3 regions of the Paenibacillus sp. FSL H7-0357 genome follow, and region 1 is predicted to be linked to each of the others. Evidence: riboswitches for the same ligand, from Rfam matches in the RefSeq annotation. Region 1 holds a riboswitch; each other region holds the start of a gene.

What was found. A riboswitch is a leader RNA that binds a small molecule or an ion and turns the genes downstream of it on or off. The one in region 1 is predicted to bind cyclic di-AMP.
Region 2: another riboswitch for cyclic di-AMP. It lies ahead of H70357_RS18180 (NfeD family membrane protein); the one in region 1 lies ahead of H70357_RS00140 (resuscitation-promoting factor).
Region 3: another riboswitch for cyclic di-AMP. It lies ahead of H70357_RS02585 (hypothetical protein); the one in region 1 lies ahead of H70357_RS00140 (resuscitation-promoting factor).

The regions. Positions count from the first base shown of each region.
Region 1 is NZ_CP009241.1:26,425-36,796, reverse strand. Features, by position in the region: gene purR (pur operon repressor) at 1-418, opposite strand, end outside; gene ispE (4-(cytidine 5'-diphospho)-2-C-methyl-D-erythritol kinase) at 538-1,392, opposite strand; gene H70357_RS00165 (small, acid-soluble spore protein, alpha/beta type) at 1,552-1,728, opposite strand; gene veg (biofilm formation stimulator Veg) at 1,886-2,161, opposite strand; gene yabG (sporulation peptidase YabG) at 2,452-3,351, opposite strand; gene rsmA (16S rRNA (adenine(1518)-N(6)/adenine(1519)-N(6))-dimethyltransferase RsmA) at 3,454-4,338, opposite strand; gene rnmV (ribonuclease M5) at 4,335-4,886, opposite strand; gene H70357_RS00140 (resuscitation-promoting factor) at 5,039-6,199, opposite strand; cyclic di-AMP (ydaO/yuaA leader) riboswitch at 6,490-6,717, opposite strand; gene H70357_RS00135 (TatD family hydrolase) at 6,916-7,686, opposite strand; gene H70357_RS00130 (HD domain-containing protein) at 7,741-9,024, opposite strand; gene H70357_RS00125 (AbrB/MazE/SpoVT family DNA-binding domain-containing protein) at 9,330-9,584, shown strand.
Region 2 is NZ_CP009241.1:4,182,496-4,192,867, forward strand. Features, by position in the region: gene H70357_RS34400 (hypothetical protein) at 1-58, shown strand, start outside; gene H70357_RS18155 (ABC transporter ATP-binding protein) at 117-866, shown strand; gene H70357_RS18160 (ABC transporter permease) at 863-1,627, shown strand; gene H70357_RS18165 (Ger(x)C family spore germination protein) at 1,673-2,812, opposite strand; gene H70357_RS18170 (GerAB/ArcD/ProY family transporter) at 2,809-3,903, opposite strand; gene H70357_RS18175 (spore germination protein) at 3,940-5,364, opposite strand; cyclic di-AMP (ydaO/yuaA leader) riboswitch at 5,684-5,871, shown strand; gene H70357_RS18180 (NfeD family membrane protein) at 6,166-6,576, shown strand; gene H70357_RS18185 (flotillin family protein) at 6,599-8,020, shown strand; gene H70357_RS18190 (hypothetical protein) at 8,150-8,338, shown strand; gene H70357_RS18195 (VOC family protein) at 8,445-8,792, opposite strand; gene H70357_RS18200 (PadR family transcriptional regulator) at 9,152-9,454, shown strand; gene H70357_RS18205 (DUF1048 domain-containing protein) at 9,460-9,831, shown strand; gene H70357_RS18210 (DUF1048 domain-containing protein) at 9,834-10,187, shown strand; gene H70357_RS18215 (ABC transporter ATP-binding protein) at 10,184-10,372, shown strand, end outside.
Region 3 is NZ_CP009241.1:572,487-582,858, reverse strand. Features, by position in the region: gene H70357_RS02610 (spore germination protein) at 1-56, opposite strand, end outside; gene H70357_RS02605 (ThuA domain-containing protein) at 193-828, opposite strand; gene H70357_RS02600 (SDR family NAD(P)-dependent oxidoreductase) at 868-1,590, opposite strand; gene ytxJ (bacillithiol system redox-active protein YtxJ) at 1,786-2,112, shown strand; gene H70357_RS02590 (glutaredoxin family protein) at 2,109-2,351, shown strand; gene H70357_RS02585 (hypothetical protein) at 2,449-2,865, opposite strand; cyclic di-AMP (ydaO/yuaA leader) riboswitch at 2,971-3,159, opposite strand; cyclic di-AMP (ydaO/yuaA leader) riboswitch at 3,581-3,763, shown strand; gene H70357_RS02580 (hypothetical protein) at 3,888-4,397, shown strand; gene H70357_RS02575 (hypothetical protein) at 4,426-4,878, shown strand; gene H70357_RS02570 (hypothetical protein) at 4,956-5,144, opposite strand; gene H70357_RS02565 (ABC transporter permease) at 5,407-6,696, opposite strand; gene H70357_RS02560 (ABC transporter ATP-binding protein) at 6,689-7,591, opposite strand; gene H70357_RS02555 (ATP-binding cassette domain-containing protein) at 7,595-8,524, opposite strand; gene H70357_RS02550 (GntR family transcriptional regulator) at 8,541-8,936, opposite strand; gene H70357_RS02545 (hypothetical protein) at 8,954-9,682, opposite strand; gene H70357_RS02540 (MBL fold metallo-hydrolase) at 9,911-10,372, shown strand, end outside.

The DNA of each region.
Region 1 (10,372 bases):
TTTCCACGGTCATCACTACATCAATCTCTACCCCGTAGAAAGCCGTTGCAATGATCTTTCCGGCCTGTTCCATCAGAGAAGGCAGCCCCAGCAGGTCAGACATATATAAATAACCGCCGGGCAGAATCCGGTCGCTCTGCTCCAGCTGTCCGCACAAACGGTTAACGAAGGCCAGCGCCATCTCTGTTGGCATTCTAGGAATATAACGTACCCCGCCTGCCGCACCGGCCAGTGTCTGCAGCTCACCCATGCCTTCGCCTTCAAATACTTCTTTTATAATAGCCAAATCTTCGCTGATGGATGACTTTGCCGCGCCATACCGGTCTGCAAATGTTGACAGCGACAGCAGGTCATGGGGTTTCTCAAGCAAAAATTGGGTCATGTCTACCAAACGTTGGCTTCTTTTAAGTTTTTTCACGGAATGCTCCTCGCCAAAACCGAATATTATTATAAAATAATATCACTTTTGTACGGATTTACACAAGAAGAAACGGCTGCTCTGCCTTTGACAGGGCTAGCCGTTCCTCTGGAAGCTCTTCAGCTTAGCGAACGTACCGCGTAAACTTCCTTACAGAATCCGCGCAGTCCATTGTAAATTCTGGCTACCTTCGACTGCTTGGATACCAGACCGAAGACGGTCGGTCCGCTGCCGGACATCAGCACTCCATCTGCACCCAGCTTCATCATGGCTTCCTTCAGCTGCTGCACCTCAGGATGGAGCTTTAGCGTCACACCCTCCAGCACGTTGCCTAGCCCCGCACAGACTGCGTTGAAGTCGCCCGCTGCAATGGCCTCCTGCATCCGCGTTGCCGACGGATGCACCGCAATGTCACTCGCTCGTACGCGTCCATACACCTCAGCCGTCGACACATTAATCGGCGGCTTCGCCAGGACGACCCAGCACTGCGGCGGATTCTCAATCGGAGTCAGCCGCTCGCCTCTGCCCGTAGCCAGGGCAGTGCCTCCTGTGACGCAGAACGGCACGTCCGAGCCCAGCTCGGCGCCCAGTTCCTGCAGCTCCTGCGCCGGGATACCAAGGCGCCAGAGCCTGTTCAGGCCGCGCAGCGTAGCTGCGGCATCGCTGCTGCCGCCGGCAAGGCCGGCAGCGACCGGAATTCTTTTGTCCAGATGGATATGTACACCGCTCTTCACGTTATAACGGTCTTTAATAAGCCTCGCCGCCTGAAAGGCAAGGTTCTTCTCGTCGAGCGGAATATATCCCGCCTGGCTTGATATAATAATCGAGTCTCTCTTCATCTCTGATAGCTCCAAACGGTCCGCCAGATCCACCATGGTCATAATCATTTCCACTTCGTGAAATCCGTCAGGCCGCTTGTGAAGCACATCCAGCATCAAATTGATCTTGGCCGGCGCTTTCTCATACATTTTCAAGGCGTTCACCCACCTTCAGCTTTTCCCGTAAAAACAACTTAACATATTATATGAGAAACTTGTAACGAAGTCCATTATCAAAAGTTTGGACAGGCCGAAAAGGGGACCGCCGCAAGGACGGCTCCCCTTTTTTATGACCGTTTTTCCGCACAAAAGCGGTTAAGACTTCCGGGCAGCCTGCTCGGCAAGCTGAATGGCCCTTTTCACCATATTCCCTGCATCCTGGGCCCGGATTCCACCCCAGCCGTCCCGCTCTACCGTTTCGTAGAATCCAAGCTCCTTGGCCAATTCCGTCTTCAGTTCCTCCGACATCATGCCTCGTTTTCTGCGGCTCATTAGCGGAATTCCTCCTTAGGGTAGTAGATGATAAGCTTATTGCTCCTTTAGTATGCTGTACCGGGGCAATGATCATTCAACCCGCGAAGAAACCGTCCACACCGTTGTTATATTCAAAAAACAAAAAACAGCCCCCATAGGAGACTGTCCGTAACTCTTAAGCCTTAATATACATAATCCGCATTTGCCCATCGTCTTCGCAGACTGTGATCTCCACAGACTCCGTAAGAATATCGGCATAGCTATAGGAGACACGCTTGAAGGTTTGCTGCTCCTGATCCAGTTTGACAATAAATACAGAAGGGTACGTTTCTTCCAGGACACCGGTGCGTTCAACGGTCTTACGACGTCCACCGTTTGCACGCAACGTGATCTTATGACCGACGTGAGCTTCGAGACTGCGTTTAATTTCCAACAGCGCGTTATTAGCCATTACCTGACGACCACCTCTTTCCTTGTCCATTATACAACTTTTCACAAACATTGTCAAAGCAAATAAATAATTATAGATGATGCCAAAATAGTTGTCAACGGAATTTTTTCGGAACGAAAGAGTGCCGACCGAGGCGCCTTGTTATCGGTAATAATATACCGGAGGCTGTCACCGCTTGTCCGGCTTCCACAACAAAAAAAGGAAAAGAAAAGCGTTATGCTTATCCTTTCCTTTTTTTATTCCTGCCATTCTGGAAAATTATTGCGCACGGCCTTTCCGGGGCCACGATACTATATCGCCGACGGGGTGACTTTCAGCGCGGAAAGATTCTGCAGGCGAGGCATTCCGATCCGGAAGCTGCCGCGTGTCTCTATCCCGCCCATTCCCTGGTTGCCGCTGATGGTATGATTCAGTACATCGCCTAGACTCACAGTGTCACGGATCGAGGTAAAAGAAGCTTTGGCCGCTATATAGACGGGATCCAGCGCATGAATCAGGATTCTCCCCGGCGAACTGGCAAAATTGGCCCCCGCCCCCAGCAGTGCCTCAAAATGCGACTGGCAGGCTCCTGCCACAATGGTCAGGGCATCAAAATTCCGTTCATATTCCCTTGCAACCCCAATAGCTGCCACAAAGTTCTGCGAATTTTTGTAGCTGCTGAGACTGTAGAGATCATAAGTATGCGGCTGTTTCAGCACCCCGTCGTGGCCAGTAATAACTACGATATCCGGACGCACACGGGGCAGAAGCCGGTATAACGTCTCTGCCATTTTGGACTCATGAACATGATGTCCTTCTGCGGGAATCCGCAGCTGTTCATACAAGCTAAGACTTTTGTTCAAATAAAGCGCATCGCCGTCCAAATGCAGCACTTTGCCCGGCACCTCGAAATAAGCCGCCTCCTTGGGGGATTGCGGCCAGCCTCCCGCAACAGTCTCTCCGCTGCGCTGGCTCTGTTCCTGACGGTCCTTACGCAACCTTGTCAATGATTCCTTCGCTTTGATCTGTGCCTGCTGTCCCCGTTCTGTAATACGGGTAGGCGGCACTTGAACCAAGTCGTCCAGGGGAGCATCCGCCAACAGGCGGAATTCTGTGCCTTTGATTACGGCTCCACTCTGCACGATGTTCTCCACCCGGAAAGTTACATCTCCACCATAAGATTTGCGAACGACCAAGTCTCCTAAATTCATGACAACACCACCTCTACCCCCATCGTATGGGCAAAGGTCATGGTTGGTTCTTAAACAGCCGCATTTTCAAAAGATAAAGCGCGATGTTTCACGCTGCATACTCTAGGCGATTCCTGCCGCCAGCAGCACAGCGCTAAGCCGGGCGTACTCCGCAATACTCAGCGTCTCCCCGCGGCGGGTTGGTTCTATGCCAGCCTCAGCCAGCAGCGCCTCCAGGCGCTCACGGCCTTCTCCCGGGAAGAAGCGGGCCTTGAGATTGTTCGCTATTGTCTTGCGCCGCTGGGTGAAGGAAGCCTGGACCACTTCAAAGAAATGCTTCTCATCAGCCACATCAACTGGAGGACGTTCTCTGACCTTCAGCCGGATTACAGCAGATTCCACATTCGGCTGCGGGATGAAGACCGTACGCGGCACAATACAGACCAGCTCAGGCTCACTGTAGTACTGCACGGCTATGCTGAGGCTTCCATATTCTTTGCCGCCCGGAGAAGCCGCCATACGCTCAGCAACCTCCTTCTGGATCATTACCACGATATTATCCAGCGGAAGTTTCTCCTCCAGCAGTTTCATCAGTATGGGGGTTGTCACATAATACGGCAGGTTGGCAACCACACTTACTTTGTCGACGGTTGCAAAATCCTCTGTGAACAGTTCCTGCAGGTTTACCTTCAGCACATCATCATTGCGGATTTTGACATGCGGGTACGGAGACAATACATCCCGCAGAATCGGAATCAGTCTGCGGTCGATCTCTACAGCAGTCACCGCACCCGCAGCCATGGCCAGCCGTTCAGTAAGCGCTCCGATACCCGGGCCAATCTCCAGGGCGCCCGCAGAGTCAGTTAATTCTGCTGCGTCCACTATTTTATCAAGGATATTCTGGTCGATCAGAAAGTTCTGTCCCAGACTTTTTTTGAACGAAAAACCGTAGCGCTGAATAATTTCTTTGGTCCGTACTGGCGATGAGATCTTGTTATTGCCACTCATGAAGTAATGCCTCCCTGATCAATTTGTGCGAGAGCTCCGGAGAATTCTTCCCGCGTGATGCCAAACATAGCCAGCCGCTTGTATAGCTGTTTGCCGTTACAATACCCGATGCCAAGCAGGTTGCCCAGCGCCATCCTGCGCTCAGCCGCTCGCGAATGCACCAGCATGCCCGCCGCCATAAGATCCTCCAGCCCAATTAGGGCAGGGGCTCCTTCAAAGGAGGTATGTACATGCTGCAGCGCATGACGGATCGCTTCCGGTGATGCATTCTCAACACCGATATCCCCTTTGCGTGTAGCATCCTTCTCCGGGATGAATGCATGCTTGCAGCCTGGCACCTTGGAGGAAACAATCTTGCGGATGCGTTCGCCGGCATGATCGGGATCCGTAAGGATGATCACGCCTCTGCGTTCCATTGCCAGCGCTATCTTGGCGATAACCTTGCGGTCTACCGCTGAACCGCCAGTCTCTATCGTATCGGCCTCCACCGCCCGCTTGACGGCAACCGTATCACTCTTGCCTTCCACCACAATTAATTCCTTAATCATACACGTTGCTCCTTCCTGTAAAACACAAAAAGAAGAGGATTCGCTCCCCTTCTTTTTGGCTAAAGAATGTATAAGTGATGAGCGGTAGCCCGTTCTGTCAGTGCTACACTCACTATAGCTTATAAACCATTAATTTGCAAAAGCGGACCACGTTAATTCAGCTCCGGCTTCACTGGACCGATCACATAAATAGTCCGGGACTTGCGGCCGAAATTACGGGCATGGCTCAGTGAATCGTAATAAACATCTAACTTGTTGCCTTTGATGGCACCGCCGGTATCCTCTGCTCGGCGAAACCCTAATCCCTCAATGTACACCCACCAGCCGATAGGAATTACATTCGGGTCCACAGCTATTGTCCGGCCTTCTGTTACACGTGTGCCAGAAGCCGTGCGGGTCCCAATGCCTGGTTCTTCTGAAGAATAGGCTGTCATCGACACATTTTTGATCATCTTCTTGTATTGGAAATCTACGCCTGCCTTGTGCACGACGTTACTGCTTTTTGCGGAAACTTTGGTTGTTTTGGATGCCGTACTTTTTTTGGAAGTTGTCACAGCAGCTACAACGGGCTTTGGCAGGGGCTTCGTACCAACATAAACAATTTTATGTTTGGTAACCGTCTGTACTTCCTTGCCAATCATGCGCATAGAGACCAGTTCTCCATCTTGGTAGACCTTCTCGATATGCTGGACCATGACGCCTGGTGCGCCTAACTGTGCCACTTTTACGGTCCCCTTGGTCAGGGAAGGATCTGAGGTCTTAATGACCTGGAATGGCAAATTTTGCTTCCGCTCCACAATCTGCTTGTTGATGCGGACAATTTTAATTTCCATGCCGGCCGATACTGTGGTGTCAAGCGAAGGGTATATCTTGTCACTGCTCTCCAGGCTTAAACCCAGTTTGCTAATGGCGTCACCGATAGTGTCTTCGGTGGTGTACAGCGTTTTTGTTGCTCCATCCGCAGTGAGACTAAACTTCTGCGCACGATTGATCACGACACGGTCGCCGTCCTGTATCTCATCACTAAGGCCAATAGATAATTCATCATGCGGCTGCAGCGAAATTTGTTCCTTAGCCAGCACATCACTGAGCAGCGCTTCGCGCGTTTCCAGCGTCTGTGCTTTCCCGTCTATAACTAAAAATATCTCTTTCTTGCTCTGACCGTGTACGTACAGCAGAATGAGCAGCGCGATAACGATTGATACCGCACCTGCAAGCGAAAGTAAGCGAGGATTCACTTGCTTCCACCGTAATGCGAAAGACCTGCTGGATGATTGCGAATCATGGGATACTTCTGGTTGGAATACGCCCACTCTCTCCATCCTCCTTACATAGCCCCGTCGTCAAGTTGTATATCAAGGTGACTGTATGATTGCTGACGAAACTAGGTTTGAGATTGCAACAGGATACGCCCGCATTGCTTCAGCGTTTCCTGCTCATGGATCGCCTGCCCGGCATAATTACTCCAGATACCTGTTATATAACAGTATGCTGGGAACATTCGCATTATTCAAAACAAAAAAAGCCCAAAAAAGAGTTCACAGAGGACTCTTTCGTGGCTTCTCCGGATGTCAGAATACGCGGGAATGTTTATGCACGAGGTTTCCTCTCTTACTTGCGCTTACGGGGTTAGCTGTCGGGTTCGGGCATAAGAGAGACGCCCTATCTTAGGTCACCCGCTCACGGCGGTTGCCCTCAAATTCACCCCAAAGACCACGTGAAGAAATCAAATAAATTCTGCGGCATTTCTGTGTTGTACTCTATGTACGGACATGCGGCAGGCATTATTGGTTCCCCCGTTCTCCATACGGAGACTCAGCGAGACGATCCATGATTCAGTGACTGTCACAGTAACAACAGCTCACTGCACTGAAAAGATGATATCCTGTTTTGATGCATGTTGTAAAGGACGATTCAACCACGTTTACGCAAAAAAATGATTAAAATATTGTAATATTCAGCCGTTTTTAAATTAAAAAAGTTTAATATATCGGCTATACTTCATTTTTCACCGCTTTTACTCCCGATTTCAGACAATCCCAAATCGTTCCAGTGCGTTCGCATACGTAATTTCCGCCAATTCCTGTAAATCAATCCCTTTTATTTCCGCGGCAGCCTCTGCTACTAATCTCACATGTGCGCTCTCATTTCGCTTGCCCCGGAAAGGGTGCGGTGTCAAATAAGGCGAGTCCGTTTCAATCAGCAATCGGTCCAGCGGAGTCTGGGCCAGCACCTCTTTTGGCACTCTGGCGTTCTTGAATGTAATCGGGCCGCCGAAGGATAGGTGAAAGCCTAAATCCAGGCACATTTTGGCTATTTCCCAGCTGCCGGAGAAGGAGTGCATCACTCCGCCTATTTCATCAGCCTTCTCTTCACGAAGAATCCGCACCACATCTTCATGAGCATCACGGTTATGAATGCAAATCGGCATTTTCAGTTCACGGGCCAGTCCGATTTGTTTGCGGAACACTTCATGCTGTACCTCTTTAGGAGAGGTATCCCAGTAGTAATCCAACCCAATTTCTCCGATGGCAACTACTTTTTTATGACTGCACAGTGAGGCAATCCACTCGAGATCCCCGTCCCTCATGTCTATGGCATCCTGCGGATGCCAGCCGACGGCTGCATAGATATAATCATAGGTTTCAGCAAGCTTCATGGTTGTTGGGATTGTTTCCCTGTTAAAGCCAATATTAATCATTTTGGTAACTCCTGCCTCGAGCGCATTGGCGATTACCTTTTCGCGGTCCTCGTCGAATTGTGGAGCATCCAGATGGGTGTGCGTGTCGAACAATTGCATGTTACATCCCCTTTTCTGTCATAATTTCTATGATGAATTCCAAGTATTTTTGGATTACTTTGCAAAGATTTCTGCGATAGAAGAAGGCAGAAATGGAAGGGCTTTCTGCAGCTTATCCTGTGGAAAATACAGGTGATAACGGCCGCGGTGAATTCCGCTGATGGAGCGTACGATATCTGAAACTTCAGAGATCTCCCTCAGTTTGTCATGGCGGTCAAGCAGCAGAATTTGCTTGCTGTCAAAGCCTTGTCCCGGACGAAACACATCATAGGGCAAATCTGTCGGAAAATCAATTTCCAGATCATAATCGGCATCTAGCCCTGCCACGGCAAAGCTGCGGCGTATTTCGTCAATCGTCTCGGAATCAAGGTTCTCCATCTCTACATATTTATACAGTTTACGATGAATAAACCGGCTGCACAAGTCGCTTAACAATTCATCCTTCTCCAAAGTCCACTGCATGAAGGCGGTCTGGATCATAGCTTCGTCCAGCAGCAGATATTGTTCCACCGTAACCTCTCCGCGGAACAAATCACCTAAAGGATCAATCATGAACCGGAATTCATAACCGCTCTGGTACAGCTCTTTGGCTCTGCGGAAAATTTGCCGCAAAATGATTTCGGAACTGCGTGTGACCGGGTGAAAATATACCTGCCAGTACATTTGATAGCGCGACATTAAGTAATCCTCGATGGCGTGCATCCCTGATTCCTTAACCACTACCCTTCCATGGTATGGGCGCAGCATTCTTAGGATCCTGTCAATATCGATCGTCCCATAGTTTACTCCCGTATAGTATGCATCGCGGAGCAGATAATCCATGCGGTCAGCATCCAGAGGGCCGGAAACCAAGTTGACTACAATTTCATGCTCATAAGTTTTGGAGATTACCGAAGCTACCTTGCCGGGAAAATCCTCTGCCACATCCCGCAGAATTGCGGTGATCTCCGTGTCCTCCAGAATGATCCGGCAGGTCCAGTCTTCATGGTTCATTTCAAAGGCTTCTTCTATAGAATGGGAGAACGGGCCATGCCCCAAATCATGCAGCAGCGCTGCACATAGAGTGAGCAGGCTCTCGTCCGGCATCCAATCCTTATACCCGCTTCGCTCGAACTGCGAAATGATACGGCGTGTAATTTCGTAGACACCAAGGGAATGTGAAAATCGGCTATGCTCTGCACCATGAAAGGTTAGATAGGAGGTGCCAAGCTGACGGATACGCCGCAGACGCTGAAATTCCTTAGTGTTGATCAATCGCCAGATAATTGTGTCCTGCACGTGAATATAGTTATGAACCGGATCTTTGAAAACCTTCTCTTCTGTCAGCGGTTGCTTCATGTGTTCAACTCCTTCGAATAATATAATTAGAAATAAGAGGTAATAGGTAGTATAATAATGAATTATGTCGCACTTTGTCGAATTGTGTCATTTTAACGTTTTACAAATCGACAATTTAATTTTATCTGCATTTGTATGAATTTATGTGTAATGTAGGCGATATAAAAGTTTTATTTAAAAATTCCTTAAAATTAGCCTCAAAAAAGGTTGACTGTTTTGGGAATGGTTGGTATTATAAATATCATAAAACGGTGAACAATGTCGAATAATGACGCTTTTGAACATTGAGAGGAGCAACGATTGTAATGATGAAATCAACAGGAATTGTAAGAAAAGTAGATGAGCTTGGACGGGTTGTTATTCCGATCGAATTGCGCCGTACACTGGGCATTGGAGAAAAAGATGCGCTCGAAATTTACGTGGACGGTGAGCGGATCATGCTTAAAAAATACGAGCCAGCTTGCATTTTCTGCGGCAATGCTGAGAATGTAACCTATTTCAAAGGAAAAATTGTTTGTCATGAATGCATTTCTGCTATCCCTACCCCTGTGACAAACTAGAACAAATAGGTTATAATAGGAACTAATCAAATTGTTAATTCTAACCTTTTTATATCTCCTTGGCCTCCCGTTGATGCGGGAGGTATTTTTTATGCTTTTTTACCCTCCCAAACCCTCCCTACAGGGAGGGCCCCAAGGGCCCCGGCCCTCTGGACACCCGGAAGCTTGTCTAATTTGTGGCCGCGCGTAAAGGAGTAACTGTGACGGTGGACCGGCCCTCTTTCGGGCACGCCCTCAGGGCCTTGCCATGCGAGGGATTTCGCCATAGGCCGTGCGCCTATGGCGGCTGCGCGAAGGCGCTCCCATGCACCGTTTGGGCGATAAAGCCGCTCTCCCTGCGGGAATCGCTTTACGGTGGCACGGGCCAGTGACTTTAGCGCTTGCTGGTTGCTGGCTGATGAGCTGCTTTTTTTGCTTTTGCCCGCTCTCCCTGCGGGAATCGCTTCACGGTGGTGCGGGCCCAGTGACTTTAGCGCTTGCTGGCTGCTGGCTGGTGAGTAGCTTTTTCTGCTTTTGCCCGCTCTCCCTACGGGAATCGCTTTACGGTAGCACGGGCCAGTGACTTTAGCGGTTACTGGTTGCTGGCTGATGAGCTGCTTTTTTTGCTTTTGCCCGCTCTCCCTACGGGAATCGCTTCACGGTGGTGCGGGCCAGTGACTTTAGCGCTTGCTGGTTGCTGGCTGGTGAGCTGCTTTTTTTGCTTTTGCCCGCTCTCCCTGCGGGAATCGCTTTACGGTGGCACGGGCCAGTGACTTTAGCGGTTGCCGGTTACTGGCTGGTGAGTAGCT
Region 2 (10,372 bases), 3.5 Mb from region 1:
AAATAGAGGGAAGCGACAATTAATAAAACTCAAAGATTTCAATATTGAGAACATGTAAATGATAGAATAGATGAATTGATTATCGCCAAGCTTTTTGGCGGAAGGGAGGATTCGCGTTGAGTGGATTATTCGAAATATCTAATCTGTCCAAATACCATTGGGACACTGGAAATCATGCATCTAGATATCTGTTCTCACACATCTCTGCTCAACTCCCGGAGCCGGACCGGATTGCCCTCATAGGTGCTTCAGGCCAAGGGAAAAGCACGCTGCTGCGGATTCTGGCGCTGCTGGACTCTCCCGATGAAGGCGATTTGATCGTGGAAGGTGTCTCGTTCAAGGATATAAATCCCCGGCAATGGCGCATGGCAGTAACTTATGTAGCGCAGCAAGCGGTAATGCTGCCAGGCAGTGTGGAGGACAATTTACGGCTGGTCAGCCGGCTGCACGGTACTCCTTATGATTCAATTCTTGCCGCACAGCTCATAGAGCAGCTCGGTCTCGATTATCTGGATCTCGGGAAGAAAGCGGCAGACTGCTCAGGCGGAGAGAAGCAGCGGATATCGCTGATCCGTTCATTGCTGCTCCGTCCCCGGATACTGTTGCTGGATGAAATCACAGCTTCACTGGATATGAACAGTTCACAGAAGGTTGAAGCGCTGCTGCTAAATTGGCATCAGAAGGAAGGAACCTCCTTCGTATGGGTAACGCATGATCTGGAACAGGCCCGCAGAATTAGCAGCAGAACATGGATTTTGAGCCAAGGTAGCCTGCAGGATCATAGCAGTGATTGCTTATTTAAGGAACCGGTAGCGGAACTGGCCCGGAAATATATCCAGAGTACTGAAGGGGGAGAGCACTCATGAGCTTGACCGCGCTTAGCTTTACACTGCTGTTTGTCATCGGAACGATGCTGATCTCCATCTGGCAGAAGCTTGGGTTGGAAAAGGACATAGCCATAGGCACGATCCGTTCTGCCGTTCAGCTGCTGGCGGTAGGCTATGTGCTGCAGTTTATTTTTCAGGCGGAGCATATGGCCTTTGTCATTTTAATCATTTTTTTTATGATTGGTGTTGCTTCATTTAATGCCGCCAAGCGAGGCAAAGGGCTGCCGGGGCTGGTATGGAGGATTGCGGTGGCAATTTCCGCCTCGGAGCTGATGATGATGGGAATACTGCTCGGATTGCATATTATCGATGCTACACCGCAATATATTATTCCGATCAGTGGAATGACAATCGGAAGTGCTATGGTCGTCTCCGGCCTATTCATTAACCAGTTTAAGCATGAGGTTCAACAGAATAAAGGGGAAATCGAAACACTGCTGTCCCTGGGTGCAACCGCTCAGCAGGCTATGCAGACCGTCAGAGCCAGGGCTGTGAAATTCAGTATGATTCCTACGATTGACGGCATGAAGACTGTGGGGCTTGTACAACTGCCCGGGATGATGACCGGGATGATTATTGCTGGGGCCAATCCGGTCATAGCCGTGCGTTATCAGATACTCATCGTCTTCTCGTTCACGTCATCCGCTGCCATTACAAGCATACTGCTTAGCGTACTTATTTACCGGCTGTTCTTCACTGCCGGCCTACGTCTGCAGCTGCCGGGAGCCGGCAAATATTAGCTCATGAGCTTAGCAGATATTCACCTTAGAAGGTTGGGAACATCTCTACTCAAGAATCCCGGTATCTACAATTTTAACTTCCACTTTAGGGTGGAATTGCACTTTACGATAATCCTCAGACCAATTTTTCTCCTTCCAGACATTGTGATGATAAGCAATAAGCTTTCTCCCCACACCAAAGATATCACAGTTAGCCTTTTGGACTTCTTCCACAACCGATTCGGCTTCCTTTGTGAGAATGTCCGAAAGCGCTTGATTTATTTTTTGAAGATCTTTCTCTTTTAGCGAATGCTCTCCGGGAAACTCTTCTACGATGGCTTGAAGTTTCAACTCCAAGTTGACATCAACACTTTCGTCAGCAGATACCGATACCTTGAATTTACGTTTCACTTTTTTTAAACCTACATTAATGGTAATGTACTCCTGTATATTATCCGGATATCCCAGAACAATTTTCTTTGTGAATCGCGCATTTTTCCCCTTTTGCCCCTTCAGCAGGACTAGTAATATTGACTGATCCGGGTTCAGCATCCCACTATAATACTGATCATTAAAAAGGGCCAATCCTTTCGTTATAATCTCATTGCCTTCTATAGCTATATAGGGAAGTGCAAAGTCCTGCCCAGGATCCTTCAGGAACCGGAACACGGTATCTAACGTTTCTTTTGGGAATACACTCATTTCCTCAAGACTTTCAATCTTTTGGGTAATGAAATCGCCAATTTTTAATTCCCCAACCATTTTTTGTTCAAGAATGTCGGAGGCATTTCCTTCCGCAATAATTACCCTAACGTTGGATGTCGGGTTGGTTGGATCCCTGAAGTTCACATCCAATTTAGAGTAAAGGCCTTGCTCTACCACTGACTTTCCGAGTAATTGAAAACCATTTTTCAGAAATCTTATGTTTCCCCTCACTCGATTACGCATCTCATTGCTGGCACTACGTAGGTTATGTCCATAACTCGTATGAATTTCGTTCGTAGTGGATTTTTGCTCAATATCAGGTGGGATGATTAATTCCACAGTTTCTTTTATCTTTCCATTTTCAGTTAGATCAAACCCCACACTGTAGGCCAGATGCAAGTCTTTCAAATATTCCCGGTCCCAGCATCCTGTCAGGCTGAGGGGGAAAAGAATAATCAGCACCGACAGTGCAACCGTTCCTAATTTCACGCGCCATCTCATGCAAGGCCACTTCCTTTTCTCTTTATAAATAGAGAAATGATTAACATTAGCAGCGGGAATCCAGCAATAAAGAGATAGGCGGCATTTGTAGAGGCTGTATCCAGTAGATGAATGCCAACAGAAGTTACTGGCGCAAGCGCGATCATAAATGTAATGATTTTCACAAACGGAGTAAATTTCCGATGGCTTTTCCGTCTAAATAAAGCACTGAGCCCAATGGACGCTGCATAGCAATAGCTTACGATAGAACATACAAGGGTTATGGTCCAGATCGGCAAAAACAAGATATCTGCACGGTCTACAATGAAAAAGCTTAGAGATTTCATTAAGTAAATGACCGGTTCGGGAATCATTTTGATTTGCTCGGAGTTAAAGAACATCAGACAGGTAGAGACCACAAAGAAATAGAACAGGGTCACAAACAAGTTAGAGAGACTGACCGTTATCAATTTTTGTTTATCTGTACCTTCAGACAGCGGGTAGATGATCAGCATTAATTCGAAACCATACATAGATATGGTTGTTTCCTTTGCTCCTTTCACGATATTCCAGAAGCCTTTTTCCAATAGCGGTAACATATTTTCCAGATGGGCTTGAGTTAACCCATAGATGATAAATAAAAATAGAGGAATAAAAAGCACGGAAGCCAGCGTATAAAATCTTGCCAACACTGTCAGCTTTTCTCTTGCGAGGTAGAGAGTCATGATAGAAAAAAGAGCTAGTACAGCCCATCTTGGCGTAGTTTGCAGCATCCATCTCCGGAGCACCTCAACGGTACTAAGCATAATATTGGAGCCAAGCAGAATAAAGTAACCAATATACAGAATAGTCAATAGACTGCCAATAATCGGGCCTGCAAGTTTCATGCAAATACCGAATAGGTTAAGTCCGGGGAATTTCTTCAGCAGGACCCAAAGAAGAATGATGACAAGTTGGGTAATAACCCCTGCAACTAAAACAGAAAGCCCACCTCCACCTTTGGCAGTTTCGTTAAGTTTGTTAGGAAGAGACAGAATACCAACACCGATTTGGGCTTGAATAATAAAAAGGAAGAGTTGTCCCCTTGTGATCATTTTTTCTTTTTGAGCCACCGTATCAACTCCTGTAAGTACTGTGTAAATTAATGATCATTTATCCGTTTTTGGGTTGCTTGAACTCTTTCGGATAGACCAAATTGGAAAGCGTACGAAGGTATCTTTCAAGCCTTGAAATTTCAACGGACTTAAGGGTCTCAGGTAGGGTTGCCCAAATGATTCTAGCTTGCACAAATGTATGAAAATGAGTGTTAACCCAAATGATATCCCAATATATCCGAATAATGAGGCAGCAATCATCAATGGAAACCGCATAAACCGGATAGCAGAGCTCATTTCGTTGGAAGGGATAAGAAAAGATGCAATGGCAGTCAACGCTACAACAATGATCATCGAATAAGAAACCAATCCCGCCTTAACAATTGCATCCCCGATGACCAACCCCCCAACAATCCCAATAGTTTGACCTACACGGCTGGGCAGACGAAGTCCTGCTTCCCGCAGCAGTTCGAATATAAGTTCAAGCAGCATCGCTTCAATCAGCGGAGGAAAAGGGACCCGGGTCAATAAACCTTGAATCGAAAAAAACAATTGCAAGGGAAGGACATTGGAGTGGAAAGAAACGGTGGCAATGTAGAGCGCTGGCAACTGAAATGCTGTTACAAAGCCGATCAGACGGATAAACCGGACAAGAGAAGCGATCATCCATCGATTGTTATAGTCATCCGGTGTCTGATAAAAGCTGAAGAAGCTCGCCGGCAAAATCAGAGCTGTGGGGTCCCCATCCAGCAGTATGGCGACATATCCGTCCAGCAAATAAGCTGAGGTATGATCCGGACGCTCCGTATTGATTAGTTGCGGAAATATGGAGAAGGAGTTATCCTCCGTTAATTCCTGAATAAAGCCAGTGGAGATTATCCAATCGAGCGAAATTTTCTTTATTCTTGATTCTACAATCTTTATCAATTCAGGGTTGGCGATATTCTCCATATAGACTAAGCCTACCTGTTTGGGGGCGAATTTCCCAAGTGTGAAGTAGCGGACAATAAGGTTTGGGGAGGCTATTTGTTTGCGAATCAGGTATAAGTTAACCTTCATCTGTTCAATAAAACCGTTATGAGGTCCCCGAATAACCCCTTCATTCTCAGGTTCGCTAATGCTTCGTTCGTATTTGGCAGGAGTGTTGAGGACATAGAATTCAGACATTTCTTCTAAAAAATAAACACAGCTTCCTTCAAGAAGTCCCTGAATACCTTGGTTTAGTTCTGTTTCCAAACTGAAACTAAGTGTTGTGAAAAGCTTAGAGAGGTCTTTGTCCTGATTACGGCTAAAAGGAACAATCACGTTCCGTTCAATCAATTCCGTATCAGTGAGAGACTCCAGATAAAAGACCATTCCTTCCTTTCCCTGAAAGGATAAGTTTCTTTTTTTGAGGTCACTTGTATAGAATAGTGCGGCTTCGATATAATCGGAGTTTTGATCTACAGAAGGAAATGAGGTCTGAGTTTGGTTAGTCATTATAAGGCGCTCAACTTTCGATTAGTTTTGCTTTTAACGTTCCCGGATGATTTGCAGAATATTCCTGACGGGAGCTTTAACGTGTGATACAGAAGAGTACGGCGGATGATGTTGAGCAGCAGAGGTTTCTGTTTTGTTTTCCTAGGGACATGAAGTAGAGCAAAAATGAGCAAATCATCGATCGCGTAAGAGTAAAACCAAAGAATGCGCATTCATTCGTGAAGTGATGGCATTTTGGGCTTCTTTTGCCATCCGCAGCGTTTTACATTAAATGGTCACAGGCGTAAGATTCAAATCAACAACCGAATGAAATATAACTGTTCTCAAATGGCTGAATTCCGATAATGGGAACGGGGGAACCAATGGTGAATGCGGCTTTTGCTCAGATAGCTGCCGCTCACTTGGGGTGAATCCTTGCTGCGTGCTGAACAGCCGCTTCTTACAAGGTAGGGCAATCTCGCTGCCCGAATCCGTCAGCTAACCCCGTAAGCCTCGAAGAGAGAGGATGAGCGCCATGATCGATTAACCGACCACGGAGAGCCCTGATGCTTCTGTGGTCTTTTTGCTGCGCATGCAGAAAGGAAAGTTGATCTGTATAAGAGTTTAATAATCTTATAACAACGTAAATCAGAGTCATTAGGCAACTATCTAAAATGCTTTAAAGGGGGGATTGTTATCGTTACTGTATTTATCGTGTGCTTCTGGGTTGGATTGCTGCTTCTCCTCAGCGGCGGATTTCATGGGCATGGCCTGGCGGGTCATCTGCATATGGGAGGTGGCGATGCTGGTGGTCCGGGCTTTGTGCCCATACTCCCTCTGATGGTGTTTGTCACGGTCTGGGGCGGCAGTGGTTATGTGCTTACCCGGTTCAGCGGAATGAATATGCTAGCAGTGGTGCTGATCTGCACCGTGCTTGCCTTGCTGCTGGGCTGTCTGATATATGCGGTGCTGGCCCGGGTGATGACTCGGTATGACAGTAGCATGAATAAAATGGATTATGAGCAGGCGGGACAACTTGGGTACATCAGTATTTCTGCAGTGGATGGAGCAGTGGGAGAGATGGAATATGTGCTGCATGGAACGATGCGTTCCATTGGAGTGCGGGCAGAAACCGGCCAGCAGCTCGCCAAGGGCGACAGGGTGATTATTTTGAAGGTGGATAAAGGAATGGCGGTAGTCACCCTCTTCGAGAGGGAAAACGAACAATTATAAATAACGGGGAGTGTCGAACCGAATGGTTATTCTTTATTTAATCTCGGCAATTGTTGTTGTTATCCTGCTGGCTTTGTTCAGTATCGTGAACGCTTATAAAAAGGTTCCGCCCAATCAGGCGATGATTGTATTCGGCCTCGGCGGAAAAAGAGTGGTTCAGGGCGGCGGGACGTTCGTCATTCCCGGCTTCCAGAACAATAAGACCATCTCCATGATGCTGATGAGCTTCGATGTCATCCCGGCGCAGGCGATGTTCTCCCGGCAGGGCATCAAGCTCAACCTGGAGGCGGTAGCCCAGATTAAGATAAAAAGCGATCCTACCGCTATTCTGACTGCCAGTGAGCAGTTTATCGACAGGCCGGAAGAAGACCGCGAGACGATTATCCTGCATTCGGTGGAAGGCCATTTGCGCGGCTTGATCGGACAATTAACGGTGGAATCCATTCTAAAGACACCTGACGAAATCAACAGCAAGATGCGGGAGACCTGCTCGGAAGACCTCGATAAGATGGGGCTTGAGGTGGTCAGCTTCACCATTAAGAAAATTACTGACGACAAAGGGTATATCGACAATATGGGGGTTCCGGAAATTGAGCGCATCCGCCGTGATGCCAGCATCGCCAAGGCGGAAGCAGAACGCGACATTCAGATCAAGCAAGCCGAGGCGGAGAAAGAATCCGCCATTGCCAAAGCCAATGCGCATCAGGCCACCATTGAAGCGGGAACCGCCGCCCGCGCCAAGGAATCTCTGTTCGAGAAGGATTTGAACATTAAGCAGGCGGACTTTAAGCTGGAGACTGAAGTGAAGAAAGCACAGGCGGATCTTGCGTACGAATTGCAGCAGAACAAAATCAAGCAGTCGCTGGTTACCGAACAGGTCAAGATCACGCAGATGGAAGCGGAGGCCAACCGGACCGTCCGGGAAATCGAAGTTGAGCTGAGACAGAGGGAGCTGGAGGCAACGGTGATCAAGCCTGCTGAGGCGGAGAACCAGGCTACGATCATGAGAGCGGAAGCAGCTAAGCAGCGGAAAATTCTTGAGGCGGAAGCAGAGGCGGCCACAATGACCAAACGGGGGCTGGCAACAGCGGAAGCAGAACTGGCGAAGGGAAAAGCCAACGCGGAAATTGTTCAGCTGGCCGGAGCAGCGGAAGCGGGGGCACTGGAGAAGAAAGCTGAAGCGTACAAACAGTTCACGCAAGCCGCCCTTATAGTGAAATTCTTGAAGGTTCTGCCAGAGCTGGCTGACAAAATCGCTTCCCCGCTGGCCAAGGTCGATAAGATTACAGTGATTTCCCAGGATGGAGCTTCATCCGGCGTAAACAAAATCACCGGCGATATCGCCAAAATCATGGCCCAGGTTCCTGAATTGACACAGACGCTTACCGGTATGAACGTGACAGAGGCTCTCAGCGGGCTGCTCGGCCGGGATAAAGAGCAATAATTCTATACAAGCTGGGATATTGAATTCCTTGCATAAGCAACGCTCTATTATGGAAAACTTCTGTAGTGCGAATAAACAGCATGATTCCATGTTTGGAGACTTATTTTGATTTCCTAGGAGGTTAAGATTATGACAAATCAGGATCCGCAGGAGCTGCTTAAGCGAAAACACGAAATGGATGAGCAAAAACGACAGTTCACAAATTTTTCCCGAAGTGTTTGCGGCCATGGTGAGTTAGAAGCAGGGCAGGAATTCAGTACTGACCGGGTGCCTGACGATCAGAACCGTATGAAATCTGTTGAGAACAGACGTGATTGATACTAAGAAAGCTATAAAAATAAGCCGATCCTTTTCTGGATCGGCTTAAAAAATGATTATTACGTTCTACCCCTGAAAGGAGGGCGGAACTATCATCCGGGACTCGTTACTTCTCCCAAAGCTCAATCAGTCGGCCTTCAGGATCTTCAATCCAAACAAACTTTCCAAAATCACTAATCTCTTTGTTCTTTGCAAGAGGTACACCAATATGTTCAAGATGCTTAATAGTCTCGTTTAGATTATATACTTGAAAATTTAACATCACTTGTTGTTCTATTGGAAAATAATTGTCATTATCGGTAAAGAAAGAAAAGATAGTCTCATTTCCTACTTGGGGTTTTATCACAGTACCATTCCAATTTTCTATTTCAATCTTCAGCACTTCACTGTACCATTTTTTTACAACTTCAAGATTCTTAGTTCTCCAAAATATTCCTCCGAAACCTTTTATCATCGTCTCTAACTCCTGTCTGTCATCAAATTTTTAGCTATCCGATTACATTAGATATTCGATATTTAAATTAGAGTTCCTTTTTCAACTATACTGCCCGTTTAGCTTGATGAAGAGTCGACAGACAAATAATTTATTATCTCAATCAAGAATATAATCCTTTGAGAACCCGCGCCCCACGCGGTTTTTTTTGTTTTAAGGGACCAAGGGTATAGATTCAACTATAAATATAAAGCGGTATTATCAGAACAACCGCTATTGACAAACCACTACTTTGTGTTACTATATAGTGGTAGTAAGTAACACTGAATACCAGTCATACAGAATAGCAAGGGGTGATTGTGCTGGAAAATCTGACGGAAATGCTCAAAGGCGTGCTTGAGGGCTGTGTCCTTGAAATAATAAGCCGCAAAGAAACCTATGGCTACGAAATCACGCGGCGGCTAAACGCCCTCGGCTTCACAGATGTTGTGGAGGGAACGGTGTACACCATCCTGATCCGGCTTGAAAAAAGCAAGCTGGTGGATACCACCAAAAAGCCCTCCGACATGGGTCCTCCGCGAAAGTTTTTTGCGCTCAACGATGCGGGACGTGAGGAGCTGCGGAGGTTCTGGGAAAAATGGGGATTTGTTGCGTCGAAAATCAACCAATTAAAGGAGGAGTAGTAACAATGCTTGATTCAATCATAAAATTGATAATAGGTGACATGGAAGAAAAACGGGCCTATAAACAAATGATGAAGAGGGTTGACGCCTTGCCGAAAGATTATCGGTTTGCATTTCGCAAAATTCAACATTATATGTTTAGTGTTGGCCCCCTTGGCGGTGACATGACGATATTTACGGACTTGACGATGTTTAAGGACTTAGTGGATTTATTTGAAGCAAGTGCGGCAGAGGGCAGGCAGGTTCTTGATGTCATAGGCAGTGACTTCGGCAAGTTTTCTGATGAGTTTATGCGCGCGTCGGTTACCAATACCGAAACAGTGCGGGAAAAACTAAACAAAGAGATTATGGAAAAATTCAATAAGGAGGAGCAATAACTATGCTGGAGCTTATCAAAAAAATGATCGGGGATAAAAAAGAGTATAAGCAGCAAATGGCAAGGGTAGAAGCGCTACCTGAAGAATATCGGTTCGTATTTGAAAAAATCTATGGATACATGTGGAGTTTCGCAGTAGGAGACGGCTCTGACATGTTGAAAATTCAGCACGAATTGATCGAGTTGTTTGAAGCGAGCGCGGCGGACGGCAAACACGTTCTCGACGTGACGGGCGAAGATGTTGTCGGGTTTTGCGACGAGCTTCTGCGCGGTACGAAAATGTGGACCGATAACTTTCGCAAAAAATTAAACCGCGACATGATGAACAAACTCGGAAGGGGGGACGATTCTAAATGAAAGACATCGCAATTCAAGTAAAGGATTTAAAAAAATCCTACAAGACCACGGAAGTCCTAAAGGGAGTGAATTTCGAGGCGCGGCGCGGCGAAATTTTCGCCCTGCTCGGCTCCAACGGCGCGGGCAAGACGACGATTGTTAAAACCCTCACCACGCTGCTTAAACAGGACGGAGGCACCGCCTTC
Region 3 (10,372 bases), 550 kb from region 1:
AAACCTTGAAACAGCACCTTCCAGCCGGGCACTAGATCCCATAGCATCTTCCACATTCCATGCGTCCCCCTTTTTATTCGTAACCCTATTTTGACCGAAGCTGGAACATTCATACATCAAAAAAACAGCTGCACGCTCCTCTTGGGGAACGTGCAGCTGTTATGATGTGCGAAAACGATTCAAAGATAGGAGTTACAACAGACCCGCTGCCCACATTCCGCCTTGGCGGATCATTTGGCGGAACGGCTCTACCGAGAAGGAAGGCAAATGATGCCCCGGCATCAGATAAACTACACGGCCAAGTCCGAACTCATGGCACCAGGCTGCCTGACGCATGGCCCCTTCATGAAGGTACTCTGCCAGCACAGTCGTCTCAAAATAAGGATGCATTTCAAAGTAGTACGGCTCGTCCTCGATGACGAACTCGCTGATCCCCTGCATAATGGGATGCCCGTGTGCCGGTATTTTCATATGCAGGGAGGTGTATTCCGGGTGATGGGTGAAATGCGCGCCCAGCATGGCGCCCAGCTCCTGATTCCGCTGCAGGGAGATTCCGTTATGTATAACGAGCAGACCTCCGCCCCCCGCTACATAAGACAGCAAAGCGGCACTTTGCTCCGGGGCTATTTTCTGATCGGAAAATTCGGTATAAGCGATAACCAGCTTCAATCCCTCGAGGTTGTCTTTGTTCAGGAGACTGTAATCTTCAGAAGCCTCCACCTGCAGATCAGGTGACAGAATGCGCTTAATCTCATGATCCACACCGGCAAAAGGATGGTATTTCACCTCACTGTAGCTGCCAAGTGCAAGTGCTTTCCATTCAGACATGTTCTTCCCGCCTCTCTTCCTGCTTCTCTTAGTGTATAGTTACCAGGGCCACGCATTGCCGTCCAGGTCGAGATAAGCCGGCTCCTCACCCATATACTTCTTGTGCTCCTGCACGATATTCATAATCTTACGCGCCGACTCTTCAGGAGGAATAGGTGCCTCCAGAGCCTTCTCACCATTCATATAGGACTGCAGCCAGCCGGGGTGAAAGACCATAACCTGCCCGCCCATCACCTTCAAATGGTTGTGCATCAGGGAGGACTGCATATTAAGCGCTGCTTTGGACATACAGTATCCGTACATATTAATCCGTTTGTTCCGGCCAATGCTTCCGGCTTCTGAGGAGATATTAACAATCAATTTCTGCTTGCTCTGCATTAACAGGCCCATCAATTCATTACTGACCCTCAAAGAACCAAGCGTGTTTACATTATAAATGTGAGCCATGGCTTCATCGTCCATATCAACAAGCATCGTGGCATCATCAGCTCTATGAATAATACCGGCATTATTGATAATCATATCAACATGAGCGGTACTGCCCGAAATGCTGCGTGCCGCTTGCTTGACACTCTCACGGTCGCCGATATCCAGCGGGATCAGAGTTAATCGGTCCGGGTACTGCTTTTTCAGTGCGTCCAGCGATTCCGACTCCTTCATATACTGACCGGCAAATACGGAATATTTGTTCTCTAGAAGCCAGCTTGCCAGAAAAAAACCTAAACCACGGTCAGCACCGGTAACAAAAGCAACCCTTTTCATGATTATGGACACACCCTTTACGATTCTTCAGAATACACGCGGCATCTCTCTCACATTAGCATGGCAGTCACGTTTTTTCAACGTCCTTCATGGGACTGTAATTCCGCTGAAAGAGGTGCTCTAACTTCCTTTTGATTTAATTTTGAACTATGTTACAATCGTAGTTACAAGTACTTATAGGAAGGTGAGATACCGATGTCTATCCAACAACTTCATACTCTGGAAGAACTGCAGCAATATGTTGCTCAACCAGGTAAAAAACTGCTTTTCAAGCATAGCACTACCTGCCCGATCAGCGCCAAGGCCAACGAGGAATTCACAGCCTATACGCAAGGCTCCGAGACTCCAGCTGCCATTGTCCATGTGATTGAAGACCGTCCGCTGTCCAATCAGATTGCCGAAGATTTCGGGATCAAGCATGAATCTCCGCAGATCTTCCTGCTCGAAGACGGCGAAGTGCGCTGGAACACCTCCCATTGGAAAATCACCCGGGACGCCATCAAGGCAGCTGTGAGCCAATGAGCCAGCCGGTTATTGTCTATTCCACCACAGGATGCAGCGACTGTAATCAAGTGAAACAGTGGCTGACCGAGCAAGATGTTAGCTTCGAGGTGCGTGATGTTATGACAAGTACAGTGTATCAGGAAGAAGTCGAGAAGCTGGGCTTCATGGGTGTGCCTGTTACTGTGTACGAAGGCCGCGCAGTCAAAGGCTTCAACGTTTCCGAACTTAAGGAGCTTATTGGAGCAACTGCTGAATAATTCATAGCGTGAGGCATATAAATATTTATATTTTGAAAAAGGCATCTCCTTGGACCTCTGTCCAGGGGATGCCTTTTATTTGCCATTTTATATGGCCTTATCCTGGATTCGTTGAGACATCCGCCAGAAAAGAGACATTTCCGCTGTGGGAATAGATGACGGAATCCGCTCCAAGTCCTTTATAGACCAGTCTGGGATTCATCGAAGTCGTAATTACGTATATTGGTTTTGTCGTCCAGGTCCGGCACATCTGGATATACCGGCAGCATAAGGTCACACTGCTCTCGAACAGAAATACTCTGCCTACCGGAAAAGAGGGGCGGAACCATGTATTCTGATGATGTGTATCCACCACAAGATTGACCTCGATTCCCAGCTCCTCCAGACGCCGCTTCTCCGCCGCATTGTTGGCGATTCCTGCGATCTTGTAGCCTCTGAACTTTAAGATTTTGATAAAATGCTCCCCCGCTTTAGTCGGAGCGTTAATGAGTACATATTCTTCCGAATTCGCCATATCTTCCTCTCCTCCGGCCTAGGACTTCCATTCATTTCTCGTACGAACACAGCAAAAAACCACAAAGGAATTCCCTCTGTGGTCCAATTAGCGGTCACATTGTGCTCATCCTCTCTAATACGCTTACGAGGTTAGCTGTCGGATTCGGGCAGTGAGAGTCGCCCTACCTGTATCCATGCGAGCATTCTCTCGCACTTTCACAGGATTCACCCCATAACCGGCTCCGACTCTCACATCGGCTGCCGATTGTTGGTTCCCCCGCTTTCCATAACGGAAATTAAGCGGACTGCGTATTCGATTGTGTAGTAAACAGAAGTAATCATACTCTGGCGGTCACGGCCTTGTAAACCGCCAAACCTGCCAAAATAATGCATTTAGTAAACCCAATCCAGATCAGGTAGCGCTTACTTAAGCCTCAATCTCATCATTCCTCTTATTTACTCGGCTTATCAACGATTTGCGAAAAAGCATTCAGCGTTGTGATTTTATTCACCCAATGTTGAGTAAATTGCCTTTTGTGCTCTGATCACCCTAATTCAAAAGCAGTCGTATGCACGAGATAAAAAGCCGAAAACCGTTGATAAACACCCTTTTAGCGCATCTTACCGTTTCCTTTGCCAGAATTCCCTGAAAATCGGCTCAGAAGAATGTTTTTTCCTTTTTACAAAGCTCATGCGAAAAGAGTATGATTCGGTTTGAATCCAATGCATGAAATGCAATATGAACGCTGAATTCCCGCAGTGCGGGAAACGGGGGAACCATCAGGCCCGCAGGGCCTTTCCTGGAAGATAAGAATCTTTCTTGGGGTGAATCCGAAGGAGACTGTGGTCTCATTAGGTAGGGCGACTCTCACCGTCCGAATCCGACAGCTAACCCCGTAAGCGACTAGAGAGAACCTTGATCCGCCACGTTTTTGCGCCAGGTGTATTTAAGCCTGTACCAAAACCGCAGCAGAGGTCCTCCTCTGCTGCGGTTTTTTGTGCTGAGGCTGCAGCTTATAAATGGGTAGGAGGGAAAACGAAATGAACCAGCGCAGGCTGTTACGTATAGAAGTGTTTGTATTCGATGCCCCCTGGCCATTCCATCATGCCACGGAGTCATCCGGCAAATGCCGGTATGGTGTGCTGAAGCTTACGTGCAAGGCTGGGTGCAGCTGGGGAGCGGGGATACTGTCTGCGGAAGGCGATCATTTTGACGTCATTAAATGGAGCACCTTTCTGAGAAGTATACGCAATCACAGGCTGGAAGAAGCCATAGAAATTGTACAGCAGCTAGGTGCGCAGTGGGAGCCGGGTCAGCAAGAAATCGTGCAAACGGCCCTGCTGGATTTAAAAGCCAAGCTGCAAGGCAAGGTCGTCACGTCACATCTGCAAATGGTTCCCTATTCCCGTACAGCTGGGGCCGGCGGTACGCCCCCCTTCAGACGGATGTACTATAAACCTTCAAGTTCCCTGCTGCATAAAGGCAGCTGGCAGGAACCGGACATAGCCGAGCTAATGGACAGATCCATCGCTTATTTCTCCATCTTATAATTTCTTATTCAGAAAGGAACGTGAAGACATGCCAGACCCATTATCCCCGGGATGGACAGCTGCCAGCGGGTTTGCGGAATATGTCCAAAAGAACACCGGAAATATTTATGCACTCACCAGTCTGCTGCTGGGAGAGGGTGCCGTTGCTGAAAAGACTGCGATGAAGACCTTCACTGAGCTTTATACCCGGTACCTTCATGATGATTTCATCCCGCAGCCTTTCTCTCTGGATGCGTACCGGGAGTGCATTCAGCAATGCTCCCGGGCTGCAGAGGAGTGCAGCCTCTTTGTTTCCAATGGATTAGCCTGGGAGGATCAGATTGTGCAGGTGTTATGGTACGGCATGCTGCTGCCCCTGCCGGCAATCAGCACCATTCTTGAGCAAAGCGTGCCAGTGCTGAAAACCCGGCTGAGACATGTGCGCGAGCAAATGTGCCGGTTGGAAACGTTGCGGCCTGAAGCAAACTTGTTTGTTGTATAGCTGCGTATGGAATATAGCAACTTGTCAAAGCGCATGAAAAAGCCGCAGCATAGTGCTGCGGCCTTTTCTATTTATACTCAGCTCTTGCCCTTGCCGCCTTTGGCGAATCTCCAGGCCGCTGTACAGCAGCCCAGCAAGCCCACTCCGAGCATTAACGTCTGCAGCACACCCAGCAGGGTAGAGCCCTCTGGCTTAAGCATGCTGCTGAGCAGAATCAGCAGAATTGAAGCTGCGAGGATCGCGGGGATTTGATTGTTTTTTTTCAAGATTACCACTCCTTATTAAATAACATACACCATAAACCTTCACTGATCCAGTTTGGCTCTGAACTCCCGGGGAGCCGCAAAAAAGCCGCGGTTTCCGAACCGCGGCTTCCTCAGTAAAACCTATGATCACTTCTTAGTTTGCGCGTTTAGAATGTCTGCCAAAGATGATTAATGACGCAATCATACCGGCAATGCCCATTCCTGTCAAAAGCCCTTGAATGAAATCAAGCACTCCTCAAAAGGTATATATTGATGATTCCAATTAAATTTTGTAGGCCTTCATCGCTTTTCTGATCTCCTTGATGCTTGGGCGTTTGCCGTACATCAGCACTCCCGTGCGGTAGATCTTGGCGGCCAGCCAGCCGAACAGTAAGGTAGTTGCCAGTAAGATGAGAAGCGAGACCAGAATCTCCCAGGTCGCTACCTCGCCAACACCAATACGCAGCAGCATGCTGAGCGGAGAAGTGAATGGAACAAAGCTTGCTACCTTAACGAGCAGGGTATCCGGGACAGAGATGCTGAACATCGGAAGATATAAATTGACGAAGCCCAGCATAAGAATCGGCATGATCGCCTGGCCCAGGTCCTCGGTACGGCTGACAATGGAACCTACAGCTGCGTACATCAAGGCGTACAGGAAGTAGCCCAGAATATAGAGTACCAGTCCGTATAGAAGGATACTGATGTCCAGCTGCCCCAGATCAAGATCAAAATCGGTCAGGATACTGGCATTATGCGGAAGCATAAGGTTGGCAGCTACGCCTGCGGAGATAATCGCAATTTGCAGGATGCCGACCAGGAAGATGCCAATCACTTTGCCGAACATTTGCGTCAGTGGTGCAGCGCTTGTAATCAGGATCTCCATGATACGGGAGCTTTTCTCCGAAGTGATTTCGGCCGAGATCATATTGCCTGTCATCATAATCGACATAAAGAACAGCATAAGCAGGGCATATACAATCACATAGTTGATAATTGGCGGTGATTCCTCTGCCGTACCTTCATTTCCGGCTCCTTCCGAGCTGATCTGCTGGGTACCGATAGATACCGGGGTGTACATCGCAGCCACCTGTTCCGCAGTCAGCTTATCGCCTACAATCAGCTGAGTATTGGCTTGCTGCAGTGCATTCTGCAGATAGCTTTGCACATCCGAATCAATCTCACCGTTCTTGCTGTAGTAGGTAACCGCGGGAATGCCTTCACCGCTCTGTGCACCCAATGTGATATAGCCCTCGATGTTTTCCTCGTCCAGACCTTTCTTGAGCGCCGCATCATCGGCAGTAGCATATGGACTGATCGTTACCGGGGTCACGCCCTCAGGCGGACTATAGGCCTGGAGGAGCTCAGCCACGCGGTTGCCATCCTCTGCCACGACTCCGATCTGCACTTGGCTCTTTGCGGACCCGTCGTCTCCCTGGAACAGCTTCACCATATACGGAATGTTCATCCCGATGCTCAGCAGAACCACCAGAATCAGCGTAGTAATCAGAAAGGCCTTGGTTCTTACTTTATTCTTGAATGTAAAACCGATAATCGTCCCCATCTTATTCATTGGATTCACCTACCGCTCTAATAAAGATTTGGTTTAGCGTCGGTTCCTTGATCTCAAAATGCTCTACCTCGCCCTGTGCAACAGCATGCTGCAAAATGCGCTGGGCCGCACCGATTTCGCGGATCGAAAGAACATATCCCCGTTCCTGCCGCTGGACGGCAGTTACACCGGCGATACTTTCCAGGCCAGCCACTTCGTCCACTGTGCGGAGTATAACCTCCTCGCGCGGGTAGCCTTTCTTAATCTCGCGGATATCTCCCTGGACCACTGTATTGGAACGGTCAAGAATAGTAATGTTGCGGCATAGCTCCTCAACATGCTCCATCCGGTGTGTAGAGAACAGGATGCTGGTGCCCTGATCCCGCATTTCGCGAACGGTATCCTTCAGCAGCTCCACATTGACGGGATCAAGCCCGCTGAAAGCTTCATCGAGAATCAGGATTTGCGGTTTATGGACAACCGCGGCGATAAAGCCCATTTTCTGCTGATTCCCCTTGGAGAGCTCTTCAATCTTCTTATTGTAATATTCCGGGACTTCAAAGCGGTCCAGCCAATAACGCAGGCTCTTGTCCGCATCGGCTGCTGCCATGCCGCGCAGGCGGGCCAGATAAATAATCTGGTCGCTCACCTTCACCTTCGGGTACAGTCCGCGTTCTTCCGGCAGATAGCCCATCAGATGCTGCAGTTCATTGCTATAGGACTTGCCGTTGTAGAGGATCTTGCCCTCGTCGGGATAGATCAGGCCAAGCACCATGCGCATTGTTGTTGTTTTGCCGGCGCCATTGGCTCCGAGCAGACCGTAAATCTCACCTTGCTCCACTTTTAGATTGATTTTGTTTACTGCGGTTTTGTCTCCATACTGCTTGACTACCTGTTCAAGCTTCAAAGCTTCCATTCGTTAGTCCCCTCTCTTCTGGTCGATCAGGATCGGACGATGTCCTTGTGTCCATAAGCTTAAAATCTCATCCAGCTCCAGACTGCGGCTCTTGATAACCTTTACGCCCAAGTCCTGAATGCGTTTCTCATTCTGATTAAATTGCTGGGTTATAAATGAAGCGACTCCCGGTGTCTCCAGTGCAAACTGCTGAGCCCCCGGCAATTCAGCCGCCAGCTCCCTAAGCTCTTCCTCATCCTGCACGCTCACCCACACCTCGCTCCATGAACCAAACAGGCTGTCCTTCTCCGCCATTCCGAGCAGCTGCCCCCGATGCATCAGCACAATAAAATCAGCCAGCCGCCGAACCTCCTCGACGATATGGGTGGAGATAACAACGGTCGCATCGCTCTCATCCATATACTTGCGGATCGACTCAATCATACTCTTCCAGGCGAAGGGGTCGAGACCCGAGGAGGGCTCATCCAGCAGCAGCAGCCGGGGCCGGGAAGCCAGCGCAGCGGCAATCTCGAATTTACGGCGTTCACCTTTGGACATCTTGCCCAGCTTGGCTCCCCTCGGCACTTCAAATTTATCCTGCAGCTCCTGAAAGTAGCCATGATCCCAGGAAGGGTACCAATGCCGGCGGAATTCGGCGGCCTCATCTGAGGTCCAGTAATTCTCCTCCGTTAGCGGGGTTTCCGGCACATAGGCAATGCTCTGGCGTAGTTCAAGCGGCAGACCTGCCTTGTGCTGCTCTTCAAACCAGAGGATCTCGCCTTCCTCCGGAAAGGTCAGCTGCAGCAGCATATGAAGTAACGTGCTTTTGCCGGAGCCGTTCTGGCCCACCAGTGCGGTAATATAGCCTTGCGGGAGATTCAGATTAAGCGGCCCTATTGTCCTGCTGCGCCGCTTCTTGCTTACATTCCGCAGCTCTATGGCCTGCTGTACCATGAGATGAACCCACCTTTCATTCCTGTTTGTTGTATTTGTCTTTTACAATCTCCACAAATATTCCCGTCAGTTCCTCTTCACTGCATTGGACCGACAGGCCAACATCCACCGCACTTTCCAGAGCTTTACGGACGGCATCCCGTTTGTATTCTTCCATCGCCCCGTCACCCACATGGGAGACAAAGGTTCCGGTTCCCTGTCTTGTCCGCAGCAGCCCCTCATTCTCCAGATCCTGATAGACCCGGCGGACGGTGATCACGCTGCATTTCAGATCTCCGGCAAATTCACGTATGGAGGGAAGCAGTGTCCCTTCCGTGATGCCTCCGCTGATGATCAGCGACCGGAGCTGGGTTTCGATCTGATGGTACAGCGGCTCGGCACTGTTCTCGTTAATCTGTATCGGTATCCACATAAGTTACCTCCGCCCTCTCATACGAGATCGCGGCTTTTAAGCCGGTGTATCGTCAATTTGGAAAATAATTGCACGGATACCGTGCCCAGCAGCAGCGTTCCCCACATCAGCGGAGATAACAGCCCCCATTCCTTCGAGCAGGAGACGCTGTACAGAAACAAATTTCCATCCCCCCATTGAATCAGCAGCGCAACCCCGAAAGACAGCAGCATCAAAGTCAGGGTGATCCAAAAGTACGCTTTGCCGCTAACCAGAAACTCCACAACAATATAGATGCCAGTCATCATCAGGCCATAACCGATCCAGGTAAATGCAAACGCAACGTATGAAGTCCCTGACAGCTGGCTGCGTATATTGTCACTAATGGCGTACATTAAACCGAAGAACAATACGCCATTCAGACAAAATGAGAACATTGCATCCAGCTTTCTTTTGCAGAGGATCACCGCAGCCGGAACAGGCAAACTCCGCATATAAGCCAACATCCGGGTGTAGGAGTCTTCACTTAAATATTTCATGGTACGCCGCGAGAACGTGAAGCCCAGCATGGGAATCATTGAAATCAGCAGGAAGTCGGACATCAGCCTTCCGTCACTTCCGCTCAGCGCGTCTTCCGTGACCATTCCAGTCATAGCGGCCATATATCCCATAAAGATAATGGAAAACAGCAGGACCCTCACTATGTTCAGCTTGTCACCGCGGAAATCTGCACGGACCAGCACCCAGGCGTCTCTAAATATTGTCATTACCTTTTACCTCGCTTTGTTGTTTCTCCTGCGGTAGGCTGCAGCGGATAGACACGGTTCAGTGTGTATCTCTCTGTGCTTACTGTATATATCTATATACACAGTATATGACCTGTATTTTCCATTGTCAAGAATCATTTGTAATAAATTTCAATCGGCTATAAAGTAGGAATCAGCGGAGATTTGTAGGCTACTCGAGAGAAAATACTCAGTATCGGGGAGGTTCATATGATTAGTGACCCATGGTTTACTGTTCAGCAAATGGATGAAGCCACATTCGCAATCAGCGAATACGGGCATTGGGAGAAGGTGCATTCCTTTCTGCTGCTGGGGGAGGAAAAAGCTGCACTGATTGATACCGGTCTTGGCATCGGCAATATCAAAGAAATAACGGATCAACTGACCCGCCTGCCGATTGAAGTGCTCACCACTCATGTACATACGGACCATATCGGCGGCCATGGACTATTCAGCAGTATTTATGTCCATGAAGCGGATAAGGACTGGCTGGTCCATGGCATTCAGGGTTTGTCTATTGAGCAAATCCGCAGGGACATCGGCAGAGATCTGACCCGGCCTGTGCCGGAGGGCTTTGACCCGGACGCTTACAAGCCTTTTCAGGGCGAGCCAGCCGGCTTATTAAGCGATGGGGACCTCATCTCTCTGGGCGGCAGAACACTTAAGGTGTAC